Regions from separate parts of the Kitasatospora viridis genome, predicted to be linked through region 1. Evidence: riboswitches for the same ligand, from Rfam matches in the RefSeq annotation. Region 1 holds a riboswitch; each other region holds the start of a gene.
What was found. Region 1 has a riboswitch for magnesium ahead of FHX73_RS25985 (NRAMP family divalent metal transporter). Riboswitches for the same ligand answer to the same signal wherever they lie in the genome.
Positions count from the first base shown of each region.

Region 2: it holds a riboswitch for magnesium, as region 1 does, so the genes downstream of both, FHX73_RS15010 (NRAMP family divalent metal transporter) here and FHX73_RS25985 (NRAMP family divalent metal transporter) in region 1, are expected to answer to the same signal.
Region 3: it holds a riboswitch for magnesium, as region 1 does, so the genes downstream of both, FHX73_RS30680 (MgtC/SapB family protein) here and FHX73_RS25985 (NRAMP family divalent metal transporter) in region 1, are expected to answer to the same signal.
Region 4: it holds a riboswitch for magnesium, as region 1 does, so the genes downstream of both, FHX73_RS44345 (MgtC/SapB family protein) here and FHX73_RS25985 (NRAMP family divalent metal transporter) in region 1, are expected to answer to the same signal.

Region 1 covers NZ_VIWT01000001.1:5,784,438-5,789,889, forward strand. Annotated here, with positions in the region: gene FHX73_RS25975 (MFS transporter) at 127-1,371, shown strand; gene FHX73_RS25980 (hypothetical protein) at 1,603-1,956, shown strand; M-box (ykoK) riboswitch at 2,045-2,219, shown strand; gene FHX73_RS25985 (NRAMP family divalent metal transporter) at 2,503-4,161, shown strand; gene FHX73_RS25990 (hypothetical protein) at 4,249-4,491, shown strand; gene FHX73_RS25995 (winged helix-turn-helix domain-containing protein) at 4,518-4,889, shown strand; gene FHX73_RS26000 (class I SAM-dependent methyltransferase) at 4,960-5,452, opposite strand, start outside.
Region 2 covers NZ_VIWT01000001.1:3,368,228-3,373,679, reverse strand. Annotated here, with positions in the region: gene aroA (3-phosphoshikimate 1-carboxyvinyltransferase) at 1-1,157, opposite strand, end outside; gene FHX73_RS15010 (NRAMP family divalent metal transporter) at 1,363-3,006, opposite strand; M-box (ykoK) riboswitch at 3,288-3,463, opposite strand; gene FHX73_RS15005 (aminotransferase class IV family protein) at 3,644-4,429, shown strand; partial or broken gene FHX73_RS15000 (DNA/RNA helicase domain-containing protein) at 4,644-5,452, shown strand, end outside.
Region 3 covers NZ_VIWT01000002.1:766,926-772,377, forward strand. Annotated here, with positions in the region: gene FHX73_RS30665 (hypothetical protein) at 1-46, opposite strand, end outside; gene opgC (OpgC domain-containing protein) at 243-1,391, shown strand; gene FHX73_RS30675 (VOC family protein) at 1,398-1,772, opposite strand; gene FHX73_RS30680 (MgtC/SapB family protein) at 1,821-2,552, opposite strand; M-box (ykoK) riboswitch at 2,836-3,039, opposite strand; gene FHX73_RS45060 (phosphatase PAP2 family protein) at 3,142-3,843, opposite strand; partial or broken gene FHX73_RS47350 (S26 family signal peptidase) at 4,411-4,638, shown strand; gene FHX73_RS47355 (S26 family signal peptidase) at 4,856-5,041, shown strand; gene FHX73_RS47705 (hypothetical protein) at 5,104-5,452, opposite strand, start outside.
Region 4 covers NZ_VIWT01000009.1:301,067-306,518, forward strand. Annotated here, with positions in the region: gene opgC (OpgC domain-containing protein) at 1-707, shown strand, start outside; gene FHX73_RS44340 (VOC family protein) at 714-1,088, opposite strand; gene FHX73_RS44345 (MgtC/SapB family protein) at 1,137-1,868, opposite strand; M-box (ykoK) riboswitch at 2,152-2,355, opposite strand; gene FHX73_RS45455 (phosphatase PAP2 family protein) at 2,458-3,159, opposite strand; gene lepB (signal peptidase I) at 3,727-4,356, shown strand; gene FHX73_RS44360 (TetR/AcrR family transcriptional regulator) at 4,468-5,136, opposite strand; gene FHX73_RS44365 (cholesterol esterase) at 5,328-5,452, shown strand, end outside.

The sequences.
Region 1 (5,452 bases):
CTGATTACCCTCGGTTGGCAAGTCTGCTCGTCTTCCGGTGCGAATATCCCGTCTATATGTGCGCAGGTGCGCACATGAGATATGCTCGGCGCACCGTGCTGGCGCCTACCCCTGCCGAGGTGTGCCGTGTTTGGGCTCTTCCGCCACCGTACGTACCGTCATCTCTTCGCCGCCCAGGTCATCGCGCTGACCGGGACCGGCCTGGCCACCGTCGCGCTGAGCCTGCTCGCCTACGGGCTGGCCGGGGCGCGGGCCGGGGAGGTGCTGGGGACGGCGCTGGCGATCAAGATGGTCGCGTTCGTCGGGTTCGCCCCGCTGGTCGGCGCGCACGCGCACCGGCTGCCGCGCCGGGTGCTGCTGGTCGGCGCCGACCTGATCCGGGCCGGGGTGGCGCTGGCGCTGCCGTTCGTCGACCGGGTCTGGCAGGTGTACCTGCTGATCTTCGTGCTGCAGGCGGCCTCGGCCGCGTTCACCCCCGCCTTCCAGTCGCTGGTGCCCGAAGTGCTCACCGAGGAGCGGGAGTACACCCGGGCGCTCTCGCTGGCCAGCCTCGCCTACGACCTGGAGAACCTGTGCAGCCCCGCGCTGGCCGCCGGGCTGCTCGCCGTGCTGACGTACCACCAGCTCTTCTTCGGCACCGTGGTCGGCTTCCTCGCCTCGGCCGCGCTGGTGGTCTCGGCCGTGCTGCCGAAGCCGGTGCGGCGGCCGGTCGAGGGCGGGGCGCTGGCCCGGTCCACCGCAGGGGTGCGGCTGCTCTGGCGCGAACCCCGGCTGCGGGCGCTGCTCGCGCTCAACCTCGCGGTGGCGGCCGGGGGAGCGGTGGTCTACGTGAACACCGTGGTGTACGTGCGGCACCAACTGCACCTGGGAGCGGGCGCGGTGGCGTTCGCGCTGGGCGCCTACGGGGCCGGGTCGATGACGGCCGCGCTGCTGCTGCCCCGGGTGCTGGAGCGGGTGTCGGACCGGGTCGTGCTGCTCGGCGGCGGCTTCGCGATCGCGGCGCTCTTCGTGCCGCTGACCGGCCTCACCATGGCCGGCGGGCGCGGGAGTTGGCAGTGGCCGACGCTGCTTGCAGTGTGGGCGGCGCTCGGCGCGGCCTGTGCCTCGGTCAACGCGCCGGCGGGCCGGCTGATCCGACGCTGCGTCAGCGCGGAGCGGCGGGCCGACGCGTTCGCCGCCCAGTTCTCGCTCTCGCACAGCTGCTGGCTGCTCACCTATCCGCTCGCGGGCTGGCTCGGCGCCACGGCGGGCCTGGCGGCGGCGGTGCTCGCCCAGGGGGCCCTCGCGGCGGTCGCGGCGGTCGCGGCGGCGCGGATCTGGCGCCCGGAGCGGAGCCCGGCCCGGCGGGTGCGCCCACTGGTGGCCGCCTGACGGAGCGGGCCCACCCTGCGGAGTCGACGCCCCGTCACAGCGGCGCCGGGATCGGAGACGGGCGCCGCGGCGAACAGTACGGCCCAGCTCTCGCGAACGCTGTCAAGGCGGCGGTGACGACACAAACGGTGGCTATAGTGGCGACCGCCTTCCGGCATCCCGTTCGATCAACGCTGGTCGACGGCGTCCTCGACGTACCGTCAACTCGCGTGCGCACACCGGAGGTTGGCCATGTCCATCCTGACCATCGCGCGACACGTCCGGCACCAGCCGGCCGCAGCGCAGCACCACCCGCAGCACCACCCGCAGGACCGGGGCCCGCAGCCGCGCGGCTGTCTGCGGCTCACCCTGCGCGACGGCGCGGCCCGGCTCTACCTGCTGGACGCCCGCGACTTCGCCGCCACCACCTCGCCCGAGGTGGCGTACGACGCCCGGATCCACACCGCCTACCTGCTCGCGGTGCAGGGCCACCGCCCCGAGTGGCTGGCCCAGCACCTCGACCTGCCGGTCGACGCGGTCCGCCGGATCGCCGAGCACGCCGCGCAGTTCGGCCCGGCCGGCCCGGGCACCCGACCGCCTGAGTAGCAATCAGGTCGTCAAAACTCCGTAAAGGGCTGAAGTGGTTGCCCGAACATGGAGTAACCTTGTTGTGGTTTTGCAGTGGATCCAAAAACAGGCACCTCGTTCGGTGAGGCGTCTTCGCGGACACAGGCCACTGACCCCACGACGTCGAGAGACGCCCAGGGTCAGGACAGATCTTCCCGACCTAAGGGTTGATCCCAAGTGGCTGCCCACTCCGGTGGGAGTACGCCGTGAAGTGCCAAAGCTCTGACGAGTTGGGGTGAGCCAGTAGGCCGTCGTGCGCACTGGCGAACTCCTTGCCGTGTCGATGACACACGCCACGGGGCGTGTGCGACCGGGAGGAGGCGAGAGACATGGACTGCAGTAGTCCGGGCCACAGTTGCCCCTACCCCCGCCTGTCCTCGTACTCCTACGGCACGCGGTAACCACCTTCTCTGCGCCTTCGTCCGACACGACGTCAGTTCGTGCTGCCCGGACGGCCCTCGCAGGGCGGATCGCTGCTGCCTGCCACCGACCTCCCCCGTCATCGGGGGGCCAGGGAGGCCTGCCATGACCGACATCACCACCAAGACCGACCTCACCGCCGGGGTTCCGGCACCCCGCGCCGCCGTTCTGGACGACGCGCACATCGGTGACATCAAGGGTGCTCTGGGCACCATTCGTTTGGACGACGACGCTCCGCGCAAGGGGTTGTCGGCGAAGTTGAAGACGTTGCTGGCCATTGTGGGGCCGGGCCTGATCGTGATGGTCGGGGACAACGACGCGGGTGCGTTCTCGACGTACGGTCAGGCGGGGCAGAACTACGGCACGAGCCTGCTGTGGACGCTGCTGCTGCTGGTTCCGGTGCTGTACGTGAACCAGGAGATGGTGCTGCGCCTGGGTGCGGTGACCGGGGTGGGGCACGCCCGGCTGATCCTGGAGCGGTTCGGGAGGTTCTGGGGCGCGTTCAGTGTGATCGACCTGTTCCTGTTGAACGCGTTGACGCTGGTGACGGAGTTCATCGGGGTGACGCTGGCGGCGGGGTACCTGGGGCTGCCGAAGGTGGCGTCGGTGGTGCTGGCGGCGGCGATCATCATCGCGTCGGCGTTCACGGGTTCGTTCCGGCGGTTCGAGCGGATCGCGGTGGCGCTGTGCGCGGGTTCGCTGCTGCTGGTCCCGATCTACTTCATGGTGCACCCGAAGAGCTCGCAGATGGGCCACGACTTCGTGGTGCCCAACATGCCGGGCGGTACGGGGCAGTTGGCGACGGTGATGCTGCTGATCATCTCGATCGTGGGTACGACGGTGGCGCCGTGGCAGCTGTTCTTCCAGCAGAGCTACGTGATCGACAAGCGGATCACGCCGCGGTTCATGAAGTACGAGAAGGTCGATCTGTGGATCGGCATCGTGATCGTGGTCGTGGGTGCGGCGGCGATGATGGGGTTCGCGGCGGCGGCGTTCGCGGGCACGGACGGGTTCGGGCAGTTCTCGGACGCGGCCGGGGTGGCCAGGGGGTTGGAGGCGCACGCGGGCAAGCTGGTGGGTGTGCTGTTCGCGATCGCGCTGCTGGACGCCTCGATCATCGGTGCGTTCGCGGTGTCGCTGTCGACGGCTTATGCGATCGGTGACGTGTTCGGGATCAAGCACTCGCTGCACCGGGGGATCGGTGGGGCGAAGGGGTTCTACGCGGTGTACGCGGGTCTGGTGTGTGCGGCGGCGGGGATCGTGCTGGTGGCCTCGGACCACACGCTGGGTCTGTTGACGCAGGGTGTGCAGGTGTTGGCGGGGGTGTTGCTGCCGTCGGCGTCGGTGTTCCTGCTGCTGCTGTGCAACGACCGTCAGGTGCTGGGGCCGTGGACGAACGGGCCGAAGACGAACGCGTTCACGTCCGCGGTGGTGGGTGTGCTGGTGACGCTGTCGATCATCTTGACCGCGTCGGTGCTGTTCCCGGACATCTCCTCGGGCGCGATCCTGGACATCATGGCCGGCTGCGGTGTGGTGGGTGTGCTGGCGGCGGGCTTCGCCTTCACCCGCAAGCGCACCGCGACCAAGGAGGACCCGATCGACCGTACCGGCCGGGACACTTGGCGGATGCCGCCGCTGGAGACGCTGACGATGCCGGTGATGTCGACGGGTCGCAAGATCGGCATGGGCGCCCTGCGCGGGTACCTGTTCATCGCGATGATCCTGGTCGTCATCAAGCTGGTGCAGTCCGCCCTCGCCCACTGACACCCACTCAACTCCCTTTTCCCCCATCAGTTCTGTCCATGGGCGTGTTCGGCATGCCCGCAGACCCGGTCACGGAGGTGACACCAGATGTCCGTCATTGCCTCGTTCCAGTCCGTCCAGCTGAGCCGCCCGCGCACCCGCTCGTTGCGCGCCGCGTTCGCCCAGGCCGTCCAGCGCCTCGCTGAGAGCCCGTTCGACAGTCCGGTGCTGCACGCCGTCACCCCCGACGGGCCGCAGGGCGGTTCGCGTCGGCTGCGGGCCCGTTGGGAGTCGGTCACCGCCGCCGACGGGGCCACCCGGTTGGCCTGCCGCTGGACCGCCGACCGCTGAACCCGCACCACCCAAGGAGCTTCGACATGGCCATCCGCTACCCCCGACTCGACGTCGTCTTCTCGGCGAACCACCCCGACGTTCCCCGGACCGAGCTGCCCGGCCTGGTGGTCGACGTCGACCAGCGCACCGTCCTGGTGGACGGGCGCCCGATAGAGCTGCCGTTCCTGGAGTTCGAACTGCTCGCCCACCTGGTGGCCAGCCCGCTGCGGGTGCACTCCCGCGGCCAGCTGATGGAGGCGATCTGGGGCCGCCCCGACAACGGCGACACCCGCACCATCGCCACCCACATCGCCCGGATCCGCCGCAAGCTCGGCCCGGGCCACCGGGACGCGATCGCGACGGTCCGTCAGGTCGGCTACAAGTACGACCCGCGCCTCGTGCAGGCGGCGGCCTAGGGCGCGCGCCCCGCCGATCCTGCGCCTATGGTGCGCCTATGTTGCGCCTGCGCAGGATCGGCGGGACCGGTCAGACCAGACCCTGGTTCGACTCGCGCGACATCGTGACCCGCCACAGCCGGCGCGGCAGGGCGCCCTCCTCGAACGGCTGGACCTCCCGCAGGTCCCAGCCCTCGGCCAGGGCGTCCACCAGTTCGCGCGGGAAGAAGTGCACGGCGAAGCCGCCGTGCTCCCAGATGTCGTCCCCGTGGCCGGTGCCCGCGCCGTAGTGGGCGTCGCCGGTGTGGCGCACGGTGTAGACGAAGCTGCCGCCCGGCCGCAGCACCCGGCGCACCTCGGCGGTCAGCGCGTGCAACTCCGCGGTGCGCAGCGCCATGCAGAGCAGCATGTGCGCGAAGACGGCGTCCACCGAGGAATCGGCCAGCGGAAGCGGCGTGCGCACATCGTGCGCCACGGTGCGCAGCCGACCCGACAACCCGTCATGCGCCGCGGCATCGGCGAGCTGGTTGAGCCCGACGGGACTGAAGTCGGCAGCGGTCACCGAGAACCCGGCCCGGGCCAGG
Region 2 (5,452 bases), 2.4 Mb from region 1:
CGCAGGCCGAGGACCGAGAACGACATGGCGATCCGGTGGTCGCGGTGGCAGGCGATCTCGGCGGGGTGGAGCGGGCCGGGGGTGATGGTGATCCAGTCCGGGCCGTCGGTGACCGTCGCGCCGAGGGCGCGCAGGTTGGTCGCCATCGCGGCGATCCGGTCCGACTCCTTGAGCCGGGCGTGGCCGATGCCGGTGATGGTGATCGGCGCGTCGGCGAGCGGGGCGATCGCGGCCAGCGTCATGAAGGTGTCCGAGATGTCCCCCATGTCGACCTCGAACCCACCGCGCAGCTCACCGGTGCCGGTCACGGTGGTGGCGTCGGGGCCGATCTCCACCTCGGCACCGGTCAGCCGCAGCACCTCGGCGAACCGCAGGTCGCCCTGCAGGCTGTCCCGGCCCAGCCCGGGCACGGTCACCGAGCGCCCGGCCACGGCGGCGCCGGCGAAGACGTAGGAGGCGGTCGAGGCGTCCGGCTCGATCCGCAGGTCGCGGGCCCGGTAGCCGCCGGCGGCCACCTGAATCCGGCCGTCGGGGCCGACCGCAGGCTCGCCGCCGAAGTGACGCATCATCGCCAGCGTCATGTCGACGTACGGCTTGGAGACCAGGCCGGGCGCACGGACCGTCAGCGGACGGTGCATCAGCGGGGCGGAGAGCAGGATCCCGGTCAGGTACTGGCTGCTGGTGCCGGACTCCAGCACCAGCTCGCCGCCGCGCAGCCCCGTGCTGCGCACCCGCAGCGGCAGGCCGCCGCCCTCGCCCGGCAGCACCTGGGCGCCGAGCGCCTCCACCGCCCCGACCAGCGGGCCGAGCGGACGGACCCGCAGCTGCTCGGAGCCGTCGAAGTTGAACTCACCCGAACCGGCCGCGGCGAAGACCGGCAGGAACCGGCCGGCCGTCCCGGCATCGGCGCACCACACGCTCGCCCGCCCGCGCGGCCCCCCGCCGAGCCCATCGACCAGCCAGTCGCCGTCCGCCGTCTCGGTGATCACCACACCCAACTCGCGCAGCCCGTCCCGGAACGCCAGGGTGTCGTCACTGACCAGCGGCGCCCCGAGCAGCGTCTCGCCCTGCGCCGCGGCAGCCAGCAGCAGCGCCCGGTTGGTGATGCTCTTCGATCCGGGTATCCGGGCACGGGCAACGGTGGCGCTCGAACTCATGACAGGCTCCTTGCCGGCGCGCTGCGCCGCGTGCGGTGTCCGGGATCCCACCACGCTAGCCGCTGCGCCGCCCGCGCCGGATGAATATTCGGATCTTGGACAGCCCGTGCGACAGGCAGTCAGCGCACCCTCCCACCAACGAGCGACGGCGCCCACCCCGTTGACAGGGGTGGGCGCCGTCGTGACCCGTCGGCCGTGGCGGGCCTCAGTGGGCGAGGGCGGACTGCACCAGCTTGATGACGACCAGGATCATCGCGATGAACAGGTACCCGCGCAGGGCCCCCATGCCGATCTTGCGACCCGTCGACATCACCGGCATCGTCAGCGTCTCCAGCGGCGGCATCCGCCAAGTGTCCCGGCCGGTACGGTCGATCGGGTCCTCCTTGGTCGCGGTGCGCTTGCGGGTGAAGGCGAAGCCCGCCGCCAGCACACCCACCACACCGCAGCCGGCCATGATGTCCAGGATCGCGCCCGAGGAGATGTCCGGGAACAGCACCGACGCGGTCAAGATGATCGACAGCGTCACCAGCACACCCACCACCGCGGACGTGAACGCGTTCGTCTTCGGCCCGTTCGTCCACGGCCCCAGCACCTGACGGTCGTTGCACAGCAACAGCAGGAACACCGACGCCGACGGCAGCAACACCCCCGCCAACACCTGCACCCCCTGCGTCAACAGACCCAGCGTGTGGTCCGAGGCCACCAGCACGATCCCCGCCGCCGCGCACACCAGACCCGCGTACACCGCGTAGAACCCCTTCGCCCCACCGATCCCCCGGTGCAGCGAGTGCTTGATCCCGAACACGTCACCGATCGCATAAGCCGTCGACAGCGACACCGCGAACGCACCGATGATCGAGGCGTCCAGCAGCGCGATCGCGAACAGCACACCCACCAGCTTGCCCGCGTGCGCCTCCAACCCCCTGGCCACCCCGGCCGCGTCCGAGAACTGCCCGAACCCGTCCGTGCCCGCGAACGCCGCCGCCGTGAACCCCATCATCGCCGCCGCACCCACGACCACGATCACGATGCCGATCCACAGATCGACCTTCTCGTACTTCATGAACCGCGGCGTGATCCGCTTGTCGATCACGTAGCTCTGCTGGAAGAACAGCTGCCACGGCGCCACCGTCGTACCCACGATCGAGATGATCAGCAGCATCACCGTCGCCAACTGCCCCGTACCGCCCGGCATGTTCGGCACCACGAAGTCGTGGCCCATCTGCGAGGTCCTCGGGTGCACCATGAAGTAGATCGGGACCAGCAGCAGCGACCCCGCGCACAGCGCCACCGCGATCCGCTCGAACCGCCGGAACGAACCCGTGAACGCCGACGCGATGATGATCGCCGCCGCCAGCACCACCGACGCCACCTTCGGCAGCCCCAGGTACCCCGCCGCCAGCGTCACCCCGATGAACTCCGTCACCAGCGTCAACGCGTTCAACAGGAACAGGTCGATCACACTGAACGCGCCCCAGAACCTCCCGAACCGCTCCAGGATCAGCCGGGCGTGCCCCACCCCGGTCACCGCACCCAGGCGCAGCACCATCTCCTGGTTCACGTACAGCACCGGAACCAGCAGCAGCAGCGTCCACAGCAGGCTCGTGCCGTAGTTCTGCCCCGCCTGACCGTACGTCGAGAACGCACCCGCATCGTTGTCCCCGACCATCACGATCAGGCCCGGCCCCACAATGGCCAGCAACGTCTTCAACTTCGCCGACAACCCCTTGCGCGGAGCGTCGTCGTCCAAACGAATGGTGCCCAGAGCACCCTTGATGTCACCGATGTGCGCGTCGTCCAGGACGGCGGCGTGCGGCGTCGGGTTCGTGGTGGTGATGGTGTCGGTCATGGTGAACCTCCCTCAGCCCCCTCTGCGTCAGGGGGAGTTCGGGGGCACGCAGCAGCAATCCGCCCTGCGAGGGCCGTCCGGGCAGCACGAACTGACGTCGTGTCGGACGAAGGCGCAGAGAAGGTGGTTACCGCGTGCCGTAGGAGTACGAGGACAGGCGGGGGTAGGGGCAACTGTGGCCCGGACTACTGCAATCCATGTCTCTCGCCTCCTCCCGGCCGGTGCGCGCGATGGCGCATGACAGCACGGCAAGGAGCGGACCAACCCGCCACGGGCAGGCAGGTACACCCCAACTCGTCAGAGCTTTGGCACTCCACGGCGTGATCCAGCGCAACGGCCGGAAGCCACTTGGGATCAACCCTTAGGTCGGGAAGATCTGTCCTGATCCGGAGCGTCTCTCGACGGTTGGGATCAGTGGCCTGTGTCCGTGAAGACGCCTCACCGAACGAGGTGCCTTCGATTCTCCGGTTCGCGGCGAACGCGCCGTAAACCTCGTCAAGCGTAGCGTCCCCCGTCACCCCTCCTTGACGTATTTACCAAACCTTGACCTGTGACACGGAACGCATCGCGGGTGGGGGAGCCCGGACGGCGGCCGATGAGCTTCCTGCTCGGGCCCGCCGGTGGAATGCTGGCCGCCATGATCCTCCTCGACGGCCGCCCGGTGGCTGCCGACCAGCTGGCCGTGCTCGCCCTCACCCCGTACGGCCACTTCACCACCATGCACACCGAGGACGGTCGCACCGTCCGCGGACTCGTCCACCACCTCGAACGGCTGCGCCGCGACTGCGCCGAACTCTTCGACGCCGAGCTGGACCTCGAACTGGTGCGCCGTCAGCTGCGCACGGCGCTCGCGCAGGCGCCCGCGCCGACCATCGTGCGGATCACCGTCTTCGACCCCGGCTTCGACCTGGGCCACCCGGCCGCCGCCACCGACCCGCACCTGCTGATCAGCACCCGGCCCGCCGGCGGCACCGAGCCGCCGCCCCTGCGGGTGCGCTCGACGCCGTACCGCCGCGAGGACTCCCGGATCAAGCACGTCGGCCTCTACGGCGCGCTGCGACTGCGCCGCGCCGCCCAGCGCGAGGGCTGGGACGACGCCCTCTTCGCCACCCCCGACGGCCTGGTCTGCGAGGGCGCCACCTGGAACATCGGCTTTGTCCGCGGCGAGCAACTCGTCAAGCCCTGCGCCGACGTACTGGACGGCGTGACCATGCGGCTGCTCTGCGAACTGCACCCCGACCACGAGACCGTGCCCGTCCCCCTGGACCGGCTGACCGAACGCTTCGACGCGGCGTTCGCCACCAACACAGCGATCGGCGTACGGCCGATCACGGCCATCGACGGACACGCCTTCCCGGCCGCCCACCCGGTGCTGGACCGGCTCCGGGAGGCGTACTGGGCCACTGCGGGGGAAGCGATCTGACGCATCACCAGTTGCGCCCTCCCGCTCTCGCCTGCGCCAACCGTTCGCGACACCAACTGCTTTCGGTGGATGGTGGCTCTCTCGCAAGGCGTTCGGGTACGAGCTCGGGCTCCCGTTGTAGGTTTGGGACTGTCATCAGCGCGGCCCGCCGGGCTTCCCACCAGGGACATGCCCCCACCCGCACGAGTCACTTCGTGCTGCCTGGGAGCATTCCTTGCTGTTCCGCGACTCCGCGTCCGCGGTCGCCGCCGAGAACCTGGCCGGATCACTGTTCATTCGCCTCATCGATCAGTTCGTCCACAAGCACGGCCACAAGCCCAGCCCGTCCGAGGTGCGTTCCTGGGAGCGGAGCATTCCGGCCCTGACCAACGCTCTCCTGGACGCCGGGCTGGGCATGGTGGAGGTGCTCCTTGAGTACTCGCTTCCGCTCAACAGCAAGCGAGCCGATGTGATACTCGCCGGCGTCCACCCGAGCACGGGCGAACCGTCGTACGTGGTGGTCGAGCTCAAGCAGTGGAGCAACGCAGTCCCCGAGGACGGCGAGCCCCTGCTCTGCCGGGTCGACGCGTACACCCAGCCGGTACTGAATCCCATCGAACAGGTCCGCGGCTACTGCGACTACCTCATCTCCTTCAACGGCGCACTCGCCGCCCATCCCGAGCGACTCTCCGGAGTGGCCTTCCTCCACAACGCGACGGAGTTCGGCGTCCAAGGCCTCTACGAGGTGGAGCAGGACGAGCGCGGTCGGCTCTTCACCGCCGCCCGCCGGGGGGAGTTCATCCAGTACCTCCGCTCGAAGCTGAAGCCGGTCCCTGGTGCCGAGGCGGCGGACCAGTTGCTCGCGGGCAAGGTGGCACCGTCCAAGCAGCTGATGGCGGTCGCCGCCGAAGAGGTGCGCGAGCGCGAGCAGTTCGTCCTGCTGGACGAGCAGCGGGTCGCCTACGAGCTGGTGCTGCGCGCGGTCCGTCAGGCGCAGCAGTCCGACCACAAGGAGGTCGTCGTCATCACTGGCGGCCCGGGTAC
Region 3 (5,452 bases), on a different contig from region 1:
CGAGCGCGAGGGCGAGCGCTGCTGCGGTACGGAGACGTCGCGTCATGGTGCGGGGCCTTTCGGTTGTGGGGGAGGGGAGTTGGGGTGCGGACTCCGCCGTGGCGGGGTCGGAAGAAGGCTAGTGAACTGGTCTGGACCAGTCAATGGGTTCCATTCATCTCAGCTCACCGGGCGGCGATCTCTCAAGATTCCGGGAGGGCAGCTCTCAGACCCGTCAAAGACTGGTCTGGCCGACTGTCGGTATGACGTCGCTCCTCCATGTGCCAAGGTCAGGCCGAGTCGCCCGGTTCGTCCCGGCGAACGCGCGGGTCGGGACGGGCGGGCCCAGACGCGAGCGGGTCGTCACCCTCGACCTGATGCGCGGCTACTACGTGGCGATCCTCGCGGCGGTGCACCTCGACTACCTGCCCTCGCTGCTCGGGGACGTGGACGGACGGGGTTCGCTGCTGGTCTCCGAGGCGGAGAACTTCTTCCTGATCGCCGGACTGCTGGTCGGCATGCTGCGCCGGCGCGACCTGGAGCGGCACGGGGCGGCGCGGATGGCGCGCAACTCCTGGCAGCGGGCCGGCCGGCTGTACCTGGTCGCCGTGACGCTGACCCTGCTGTTCACCTGCATCGGACGGCTGGCCGCGGCACGCGGCGTCACCGCGGTCAAGGTCGGCCTGGACACCGGCTCCTCCCCGGCGGCCCTGCTCTGGCGGGCCGCGATGCTGCGCTACACCTACGGCTGGGCCGACTTCCTCACCTTCTACGTGCCGATGTTCCTGCTGGTGCCGCTGGCCGTCTGGCTGCTCTCCCGCCGGCTCGCCGCGCTGGTGGTGCTGCTCGCGTACGCCGGCTACGTGCTGCCCTCGCAGTTCGCCACCGGCGCCGCCAGCCCGTTCCTGCAGTGGGGCGTCTACTTCTTCCTGGGCACCGTGGCCGGCTACCACTGGGACGACCTGCGCGGCTGGGTCGGACGCCTGGCACCGCGCCGGCGGCTGACGCTGCGCTGGGCCCTGGTGCTGGCCGCCGTGCTGATCTACGCCGCCGGCACCGTGCTGCTCTACCACCCGGAGTGGACCAGCTCGCCGCTGTACAACGAGCTGTTCCAGAACAACCGGCTGGGCCTGCTGCGCCCGGTGATCGCACCGGTCAGCGCGGCCGGGACCTACGTGCTCATCCGCCGTTTCGAGGCCCCGATCGCGCGCACGGTCGGCAAGGTGCTGCTGCCCTTCGGCCGCAACTCGCTCTACGTCTACGTGGCGCAGAGCTTCTTCATCTTCCTGGTGCCCTTCGTCTTCGGGCCGCGCGGCTTCTGGTTCAACACCAGCGTCGACCTGACGATCATCGCTGTCGTCTTCTGCGCCGTGCGCACCCGCTTCCTGGCCTTCCTGCTACCGGGAGCCTGACCGGTCCTAAGACTGCGGCGCGCTCTCGACGAACTCCAGGAGGTTGCCGACCGGGTCCTGGGTGTAGAACCGGCGGCTGGGCGGCAGGGTCTCGTCCCACACCACCAGGGCGCCGAGCTCGCCGAGGCGGGTGGCGAACTCGTCGATCTCGCTGACGGCGAGTCCGGGGTGGGCCTTGTGGGTGGGGCGGAACCCCTCCTCGATGCCGAGGTAGATGCGCACCCGTCCGCCGTCGGCGGCGAACCAGCAGCCGCCGGTGTCGGCGAGCGGGGCGGGCTTGGCGATCTCGGCCATCTGCAGCACGTCGCCGTAGAACGCCCGCAGCAGCGGCTCGGTGCCGGGCGGCGCGGCGAGTTGGACGTGGTCGAGCGCGGTGATCATGGATGTCTCTTTCCGGGGTAGGGATTTCGGGGGTCGGAGCGCGCCCGGTCAGGCGAGCGCCTCCTGCTCGGTGCGGTCGGGCTCCTCCTCCAGGTGCCAGTGCAGGTCCTGGATGCCCGGTTCGAGCGAGAGCCGGGAGACCACCTGCTCCAGCGCCGCGGCGACGTCGCCGGTGATGGCGACCGTGGCCCGCAGGCTGGCGGTGTCCTCGCGCTCCCGGCGGGCCCGCAGGCCGGTCGGGGCCAGGCCGGAGCCGGCGAGCGCCTGCAGCAGCAGGGCGCGGACGTGGCTCTCGGAGCGGCGGTCGCACCGCAGGTGGACGGTGGCGCGGACGGTGGCGTCCGGGTCGGTCCCGCTCGCGGGCGCCCGGTCGAGCAGCCGGCCGGCCGGGCGCAGCACGAGGTGCACGGCGAGCACGGTGAGCGTGCCGAGCAGGGCCAGGTCGAGGTGCCCGGAGGCGGCCAGCACGCCGACGGCGGCGGAGCACCACAGGGTGGCCGCGGTGTTGAGGCCGCGCACCCCGGCTCCGTCGCGCAGGATGACGCCGCCGCCGAGGAAGCCGATGCCGGAGACCACGTAGGAGGCGACCCGGGTGGGGCTGGTGGCGTCGCCGACGGCCTCGCTGTAGAGCACGAACAGGGTGGCGCCGGCGGCGACGAGGGCGTTGGTGCGCAGGCCGGCCATCCGGGCGCGCCACTGGCGCTCGACGCCGATCAGGGCGCCGCAGCCGACGCCGGTGGCGAGGCGGGTGAGGAAGTCGAGGGTGGTCAGGGTGTGCACGGGGGCACCTCCTTGTCGGGAGGGCGGCCGCCGGGCGCGCACCACCGGGACCCGCGGCGGCGGCACCGCGCGGGTCTGACGCTCCGTCAGAAGAGCGTGCAGGGAGGGTGGTTATCGCATGCCGACGGAGAACGAGGACAGGCGGGGGCAGGGGCTACTGTGGCCCGGACTACTGCAATCCATGTCTCTCGCCTCCTCCCGGTCGCACGCGCCCCGTGGCGCGCGTCATCGACTCGGCAAGGAGTTCACCGGCGCAGCCGCGATGCGCGGCCGCAGTGGTGCCGGTTCACCCCAACTCGTCAGAGCTTTGGCACTCCACGGCGTGATCCCTGCCCCGACCGCCGGCCGGGGGCCCATAGCGGGGCGCGGGAAGCCACTTGGGGTCAACCCTTAAGTCGGGAAGACCTGTCCTGAACCTGGGCGTCTCTCGACGTCGTCGGGTCAGTGGCCTGTGTCCGTGAAGACGCCTCACCGAACGAGGTGCCTTTCAAACCTCGCCAAGCCTAGACCCGATCCGGCGGGTCACTAAACACCTTTACGAAGTCTTGACCTTTTCCCCGGTGTTCGAGCACCCGGGTCGGTGGTCGGGTCAGGCTCGGCCGGGGGCGCGCCGGGCGCCGAACCACCTGCCCAGCCGGGACAGCTGACGGGTGCCCAGGAGGCCGAGCAGTGTCACCCCGACGCCGGCCACGCAGTCCAGCAGGTAGTGGTTGGCCGTGCCCATCACCACGACGGCGATGGTCGCGGGGTAGAGCAGCCCGAGCACGCGGAGCACGCGGTTGCGGCTGTGCCGGAAGACCAGCAGCCCGCACCACAGGGCCCAGCCGACGTGCAGGCTCGGCATCGCCGCGTAGTCGTTGGTCATCGCGGCGAGCCCCTTCGGCACGCCGCCCCCGCCGCTCCACCAGCCGAGCGAGGAGTGCAGGGCCAGCACGTCGACGAACCCTGACGAGTTGTCGAGCAGTCGTGGCGGCGCGGTCGGGAACGCGATGAACCCGACCAGCCCGAGGGTCGTCGTCAGCACCAGCCAGGTGCGGGCGCGCACGTAGTGCTCGCGGCGGTAGCGCCACAGCCAGAACAGCACGCCCGCCGTGACCGCGTAGTGCAGCGTGGCGTAGGCGAAGTCGGCGGGCACGCCCAGGCAGGGGTGCTGCGCGAAGAGGCGGTTGAGCCAGTGCTCGGGGCTCAGGCCCAGGGCCCGCTCGCCGGCGAGCAGGTCACGGCCGTGCTGCTGGGCCTGCGGCAGGCTGCTGCTGGCGAGCAGGCGGCTGCCGTCGTAGGCCGCGTACACCAGCAGCAGCAGTTCCCACCGGGCGCGGCGCCACCACGGCCGCCGCGCCGCGGCGGCCGGCAGTGCTTCGAGTGACGGCGCTTCGAGAGGTGGTGCGGCGGGTCCGTCGAGCCCGCCGGGTGCCGTGTCGATCGTGGCACCGGGCTGGGCGTAGTCGTTCTTCAGCGTGATCCCCTCCTTGAGCGCGTGAGCTCCGGGGCGGCTGGTTTCACGTGCTGACGACCCGGCAGGGTTGTGGACACGCCGAACCGGACCTCCATGCTTCCCCCGCTTCCGCCGACCGCCGCGGCACTCGTTCGTGTGCTTCACGCGCGACTGGATCTTAACTCTTGGCAGGACTGCCACGTGTGCGGCCACCCGGTGCGAACGCCGCCCCCCATATCCCCCATGACCTGCGGCCCGGCCGACGCGCCAGTCTGACATGTGCCCGGCGAGCCGGAGGCCGTGACACGCCAGGGCCGGCCGCCGGTCAGTTCCCCGGCCGTGCGCGGTACTTGACGGCCGCGCGGCGCAGCCCGCACGCTCGGCGGTCTTGGCGGTCTTGGCGCACGAGTCCGGAGGGGTGCGATGGCACGGGGCGAAGGTGGCCGGCGGGTCCGGCGGGTGCTGTTCGTCGCGCTGGGCGTGTCGGTGGGGCTCTGCGCGGCCCTGGCGGTGGCGGTCGCGGCGCTCGCGGTGCGGGTCGACGGGCACAGCATGCAGCCGACGCTGGCCAACGGGCAGCGCCTGCTGACCGTCCCGGGCACGGGCGGCACGGCGCGCCGGTTCGACGTGGTGCTGCTGCGCGCCCCCGGGCGGGACACCACCATCGTGAAGCGGGTGATCGGCCTGCCCGGCGACCGGGTGGAGATCGACTCGACCCCGCAGGACCCGTTCACCGTGCTGGTCCAGCCCGGCGGCAGCGGCCAGTGGTACCGGGTGGACCAGTCGACCTGGCCGGGGCAGGCGCACCGGAGCAGCAACTGCTGCCAGCCGGACGGCCGCCGGGACGCGACCCGCGCACGCGCAGGCGGTGCCGCCGGGCAAGCTGTTCTTCCTGGGCGACAACCCCGACGGCTCCGACGACGCGCGCAGCTACGGCTGGGGCGACCTGGCCACCGTCAGCGGCCGGATCGGCCTGCGGGTCTGGCCGCTGGGCGCGTTCGGCCCCCTGCCGACCGGCCCGACGCTGTCCCCGGTGCCGGCGCCCTCCGCCTGAAGCGGAATTCGCCGAGCGGAAAAGCGATACGGGGCGTAGCGGAAATGGCAGCCGGAAAGGGATCAGCGGAACCGGATAAACGAAACGGGCGGGTAGCGGGAATTCGGTGCCGTCAGATTCCGGCCGGGGCAGGCGGTTCCGGCCCGGTCGGTTCCGCATCGGTCGGTTCCGGCTCGGGGGTCGACCACCCCCGAGACCCGCATGACGATCTCCGCGATCCGCCGCACCGCCTCGGCGCGCCCGGACTGCTCGGGGTCCGCCGAGGACTGGAGCAGGTGGCTCGCGGTGAGGCGCACCACGGCCTCCACGGCGAGCGAGCGGGAGAGCGGGTCGACGTCCGGCCAGACCTCCTCGGTGTAGCCGGTGAGCAGCTCGGAGACGGTGTCGAAGGCGGCGCCGGAGCGGTGGTCA
Region 4 (5,452 bases), on a different contig from region 1:
CGGCCCTGCTCTGGCGGGCCGCGATGCTGCGCTACACCTACGGCTGGGCCGACTTCCTCACCTTCTACGTGCCGATGTTCCTGCTGGTGCCGCTGGCCGTCTGGCTGCTCTCCCGCCGGCTCGCCGCGCTGGTGGTGCTGCTCGCGTACGCCGGCTACGTGCTGCCCTCGCAGTTCGCCACCGGCGCCGCCAGCCCGTTCCTGCAGTGGGGCGTCTACTTCTTCCTGGGCACCGTGGCCGGCTACCACTGGGACGACCTGCGCGGCTGGGTCGGACGCCTGGCACCGCGCCGGCGGCTGACGCTGCGCTGGGCCCTGGTGCTGGCCGCCGTGCTGATCTACGCCGCCGGCACCGTGCTGCTCTACCACCCGGAGTGGACCAGCTCGCCGCTGTACAACGAGCTGTTCCAGAACAACCGGCTGGGCCTGCTGCGCCCGGTGATCGCACCGGTCAGCGCGGCCGGGACCTACGTGCTCATCCGCCGTTTCGAGGCCCCGATCGCGCGCACGGTCGGCAAGGTGCTGCTGCCCTTCGGCCGCAACTCGCTCTACGTCTACGTGGCGCAGAGCTTCTTCATCTTCCTGGTGCCCTTCGTCTTCGGGCCGCGCGGCTTCTGGTTCAACACCAGCGTCGACCTGACGATCATCGCTGTCGTCTTCTGCGCCGTGCGCACCCGCTTCCTGGCCTTCCTGCTACCGGGAGCCTGACCGGTCCTAAGACTGCGGCGCGCTCTCGACGAACTCCAGGAGGTTGCCGACCGGGTCCTGGGTGTAGAACCGGCGGCTGGGCGGCAGGGTCTCGTCCCACACCACCAGGGCGCCGAGCTCGCCGAGGCGGGTGGCGAACTCGTCGATCTCGCTGACGGCGAGTCCGGGGTGGGCCTTGTGGGTGGGGCGGAACCCCTCCTCGATGCCGAGGTAGATGCGCACCCGTCCGCCGTCGGCGGCGAACCAGCAGCCGCCGGTGTCGGCGAGCGGGGCGGGCTTGGCGATCTCGGCCATCTGCAGCACGTCGCCGTAGAACGCCCGCAGCAGCGGCTCGGTGCCGGGCGGCGCGGCGAGTTGGACGTGGTCGAGCGCGGTGATCATGGATGTCTCTTTCCGGGGTAGGGATTTCGGGGGTCGGAGCGCGCCCGGTCAGGCGAGCGCCTCCTGCTCGGTGCGGTCGGGCTCCTCCTCCAGGTGCCAGTGCAGGTCCTGGATGCCCGGTTCGAGCGAGAGCCGGGAGACCACCTGCTCCAGCGCCGCGGCGACGTCGCCGGTGATGGCGACCGTGGCCCGCAGGCTGGCGGTGTCCTCGCGCTCCCGGCGGGCCCGCAGGCCGGTCGGGGCCAGGCCGGAGCCGGCGAGCGCCTGCAGCAGCAGGGCGCGGACGTGGCTCTCGGAGCGGCGGTCGCACCGCAGGTGGACGGTGGCGCGGACGGTGGCGTCCGGGTCGGTCCCGCTCGCGGGCGCCCGGTCGAGCAGCCGGCCGGCCGGGCGCAGCACGAGGTGCACGGCGAGCACGGTGAGCGTGCCGAGCAGGGCCAGGTCGAGGTGCCCGGAGGCGGCCAGCACGCCGACGGCGGCGGAGCACCACAGGGTGGCCGCGGTGTTGAGGCCGCGCACCCCGGCTCCGTCGCGCAGGATGACGCCGCCGCCGAGGAAGCCGATGCCGGAGACCACGTAGGAGGCGACCCGGGTGGGGCTGGTGGCGTCGCCGACGGCCTCGCTGTAGAGCACGAACAGGGTGGCGCCGGCGGCGACGAGGGCGTTGGTGCGCAGGCCGGCCATCCGGGCGCGCCACTGGCGCTCGACGCCGATCAGGGCGCCGCAGCCGACGCCGGTGGCGAGGCGGGTGAGGAAGTCGAGGGTGGTCAGGGTGTGCACGGGGGCACCTCCTTGTCGGGAGGGCGGCCGCCGGGCGCGCACCACCGGGACCCGCGGCGGCGGCACCGCGCGGGTCTGACGCTCCGTCAGAAGAGCGTGCAGGGAGGGTGGTTATCGCATGCCGACGGAGAACGAGGACAGGCGGGGGCAGGGGCTACTGTGGCCCGGACTACTGCAATCCATGTCTCTCGCCTCCTCCCGGTCGCACGCGCCCCGTGGCGCGCGTCATCGACTCGGCAAGGAGTTCACCGGCGCAGCCGCGATGCGCGGCCGCAGTGGTGCCGGTTCACCCCAACTCGTCAGAGCTTTGGCACTCCACGGCGTGATCCCTGCCCCGACCGCCGGCCGGGGGCCCATAGCGGGGCGCGGGAAGCCACTTGGGGTCAACCCTTAAGTCGGGAAGACCTGTCCTGAACCTGGGCGTCTCTCGACGTCGTCGGGTCAGTGGCCTGTGTCCGTGAAGACGCCTCACCGAACGAGGTGCCTTTCAAACCTCGCCAAGCCTAGACCCGATCCGGCGGGTCACTAAACACCTTTACGAAGTCTTGACCTTTTCCCCGGTGTTCGAGCACCCGGGTCGGTGGTCGGGTCAGGCTCGGCCGGGGGCGCGCCGGGCGCCGAACCACCTGCCCAGCCGGGACAGCTGACGGGTGCCCAGGAGGCCGAGCAGTGTCACCCCGACGCCGGCCACGCAGTCCAGCAGGTAGTGGTTGGCCGTGCCCATCACCACGACGGCGATGGTCGCGGGGTAGAGCAGCCCGAGCACGCGGAGCACGCGGTTGCGGCTGTGCCGGAAGACCAGCAGCCCGCACCACAGGGCCCAGCCGACGTGCAGGCTCGGCATCGCCGCGTAGTCGTTGGTCATCGCGGCGAGCCCCTTCGGCACGCCGCCCCCGCCGCTCCACCAGCCGAGCGAGGAGTGCAGGGCCAGCACGTCGACGAACCCTGACGAGTTGTCGAGCAGTCGTGGCGGCGCGGTCGGGAACGCGATGAACCCGACCAGCCCGAGGGTCGTCGTCAGCACCAGCCAGGTGCGGGCGCGCACGTAGTGCTCGCGGCGGTAGCGCCACAGCCAGAACAGCACGCCCGCCGTGACCGCGTAGTGCAGCGTGGCGTAGGCGAAGTCGGCGGGCACGCCCAGGCAGGGGTGCTGCGCGAAGAGGCGGTTGAGCCAGTGCTCGGGGCTCAGGCCCAGGGCCCGCTCGCCGGCGAGCAGGTCACGGCCGTGCTGCTGGGCCTGCGGCAGGCTGCTGCTGGCGAGCAGGCGGCTGCCGTCGTAGGCCGCGTACACCAGCAGCAGCAGTTCCCACCGGGCGCGGCGCCACCACGGCCGCCGCGCCGCGGCGGCCGGCAGTGCTTCGAGTGACGGCGCTTCGAGAGGTGGTGCGGCGGGTCCGTCGAGCCCGCCGGGTGCCGTGTCGATCGTGGCACCGGGCTGGGCGTAGTCGTTCTTCAGCGTGATCCCCTCCTTGAGCGCGTGAGCTCCGGGGCGGCTGGTTTCACGTGCTGACGACCCGGCAGGGTTGTGGACACGCCGAACCGGACCTCCATGCTTCCCCCGCTTCCGCCGACCGCCGCGGCACTCGTTCGTGTGCTTCACGCGCGACTGGATCTTAACTCTTGGCAGGACTGCCACGTGTGCGGCCACCCGGTGCGAACGCCGCCCCCCATATCCCCCATGACCTGCGGCCCGGCCGACGCGCCAGTCTGACATGTGCCCGGCGAGCCGGAGGCCGTGACACGCCAGGGCCGGCCGCCGGTCAGTTCCCCGGCCGTGCGCGGTACTTGACGGCCGCGCGGCGCAGCCCGCACGCTCGGCGGTCTTGGCGGTCTTGGCGCACGAGTCCGGAGGGGTGCGATGGCACGGGGCGAAGGTGGCCGGCGGGTCCGGCGGGTGCTGTTCGTCGCGCTGGGCGTGTCGGTGGGGCTCTGCGCGGCCCTGGCGGTGGCGGTCGCGGCGCTCGCGGTGCGGGTCGACGGGCACAGCATGCAGCCGACGCTGGCCAACGGGCAGCGCCTGCTGACCGTCCCGGGCACGGGCGGCACGGCGCGCCGGTTCGACGTGGTGCTGCTGCGCGCCCCCGGGCGGGACACCACCATCGTGAAGCGGGTGATCGGCCTGCCCGGCGACCGGGTGGAGATCGACTCGACCCCGCAGGACCCGTTCACCGTGCTGGTCCAGCCCGGCGGCAGCGGCCAGTGGTACCGGGTGGACCAGTCGACCTGGCCGGGGCAGGCGCACCGGAGCAGCAACTGCTGCCAGCCGGACGGCCGCCGGGACGCGACCGCGCACGCGCAGGCGGTGCCGCCGGGCAAGCTGTTCTTCCTGGGCGACAACCCCGACGGCTCCGACGACGCGCGCAGCTACGGCTGGGGCGACCTGGCCACCGTCAGCGGCCGGATCGGCCTGCGGGTCTGGCCGCTGGGCGCGTTCGGCCCCCTGCCGACCGGCCCGACGCTGTCCCCGGTGCCGGCGCCCTCCGCCTGAAGCGGGAATTCGCCGAGCGGAAAAGCGATACGGGGCGTAGCGGAAATGGCAGCCGGAAAGGGATCAGCGGAACCGGATAAACGAAACGGCGGGTAGCGGAATTCGGTGCCGTCAGATTCCGGCCGGGGCAGGCGGTTCCGGCCCGGTCGGTTCCGCATCGGTCGGTTCCGGCTCGGGGTCGACCACCCCCGAGACCCGCATGACGATCTCCGCGATCCGCCGCACCGCCTCGGCGCGCCCGGACTGCTCGGGGTCCGCCGAGGACTGGAGCAGGTGGCTCGCGGTGAGGCGCACCACGGCCTCCACGGCGAGCGAGCGGGAGAGCGGGTCGACGTCCGGCCAGACCTCCTCGGTGTAGCCGGTGAGCAGCTCGGAGACGGTGTCGAAGGCGGCGCCGGAGCGGGTGGTCAGGTAGGCGAGCAGCCCGTTCTCCTCGTCCCGATCGGCCGTCAGCACCGCTCTGAGCAGCGGGTTCACGTCCGCCTCGCGCAGGATGAAGCCGACGCCCGCCTCGGTGGCGGCGCGCAGCCGGCCGCGGTTGGCGTCGAGCTGCGCCAGGATGCCGAGCGCGATCCGGTCGAGCTCGCGGGTGAAGAGCTGCTGGCCCAGGCCCTCCTTGGAGCCGAACTCGTTGTAGACCGTCTGCCTGCTGACTCCGGCCACGGTCGCGATCTCGGTCATGTGCAGCCGGCGGAATCCGCGGTCGGCGATCAGTTCGGCGGCCGAGTCCAGCAGCCGATCGCGCACCGGGGACCTTTCGGGATCGCGGTACCAGGCCATTCGCGGAGTCTAGTCAGCGAATCCTGCTCGGCTTATTGACGGACCGTCTGATAGTGCCTACGTTCTGGACACACTGCCAGAACCTGTAAACCGACTCGGGTGGATTCCTCACGGTTCCTCCCGTCATCGGCTCATCGGCAGTGCCCTCACCCACCCCCCCGCCGTAGGCGGGAAGAGCGTCGGAGTGACCCATGCAGGAGAGATCCGAGGAAGGCACCCCACAACACACCGAACCGTCGAGCGGGGCGGCGGTCGCGCCACCGCGCGGCGTCACCCGCTGGCGGCGCAGCGCCCTGGTGGCCGTGCCGGCCGCCGT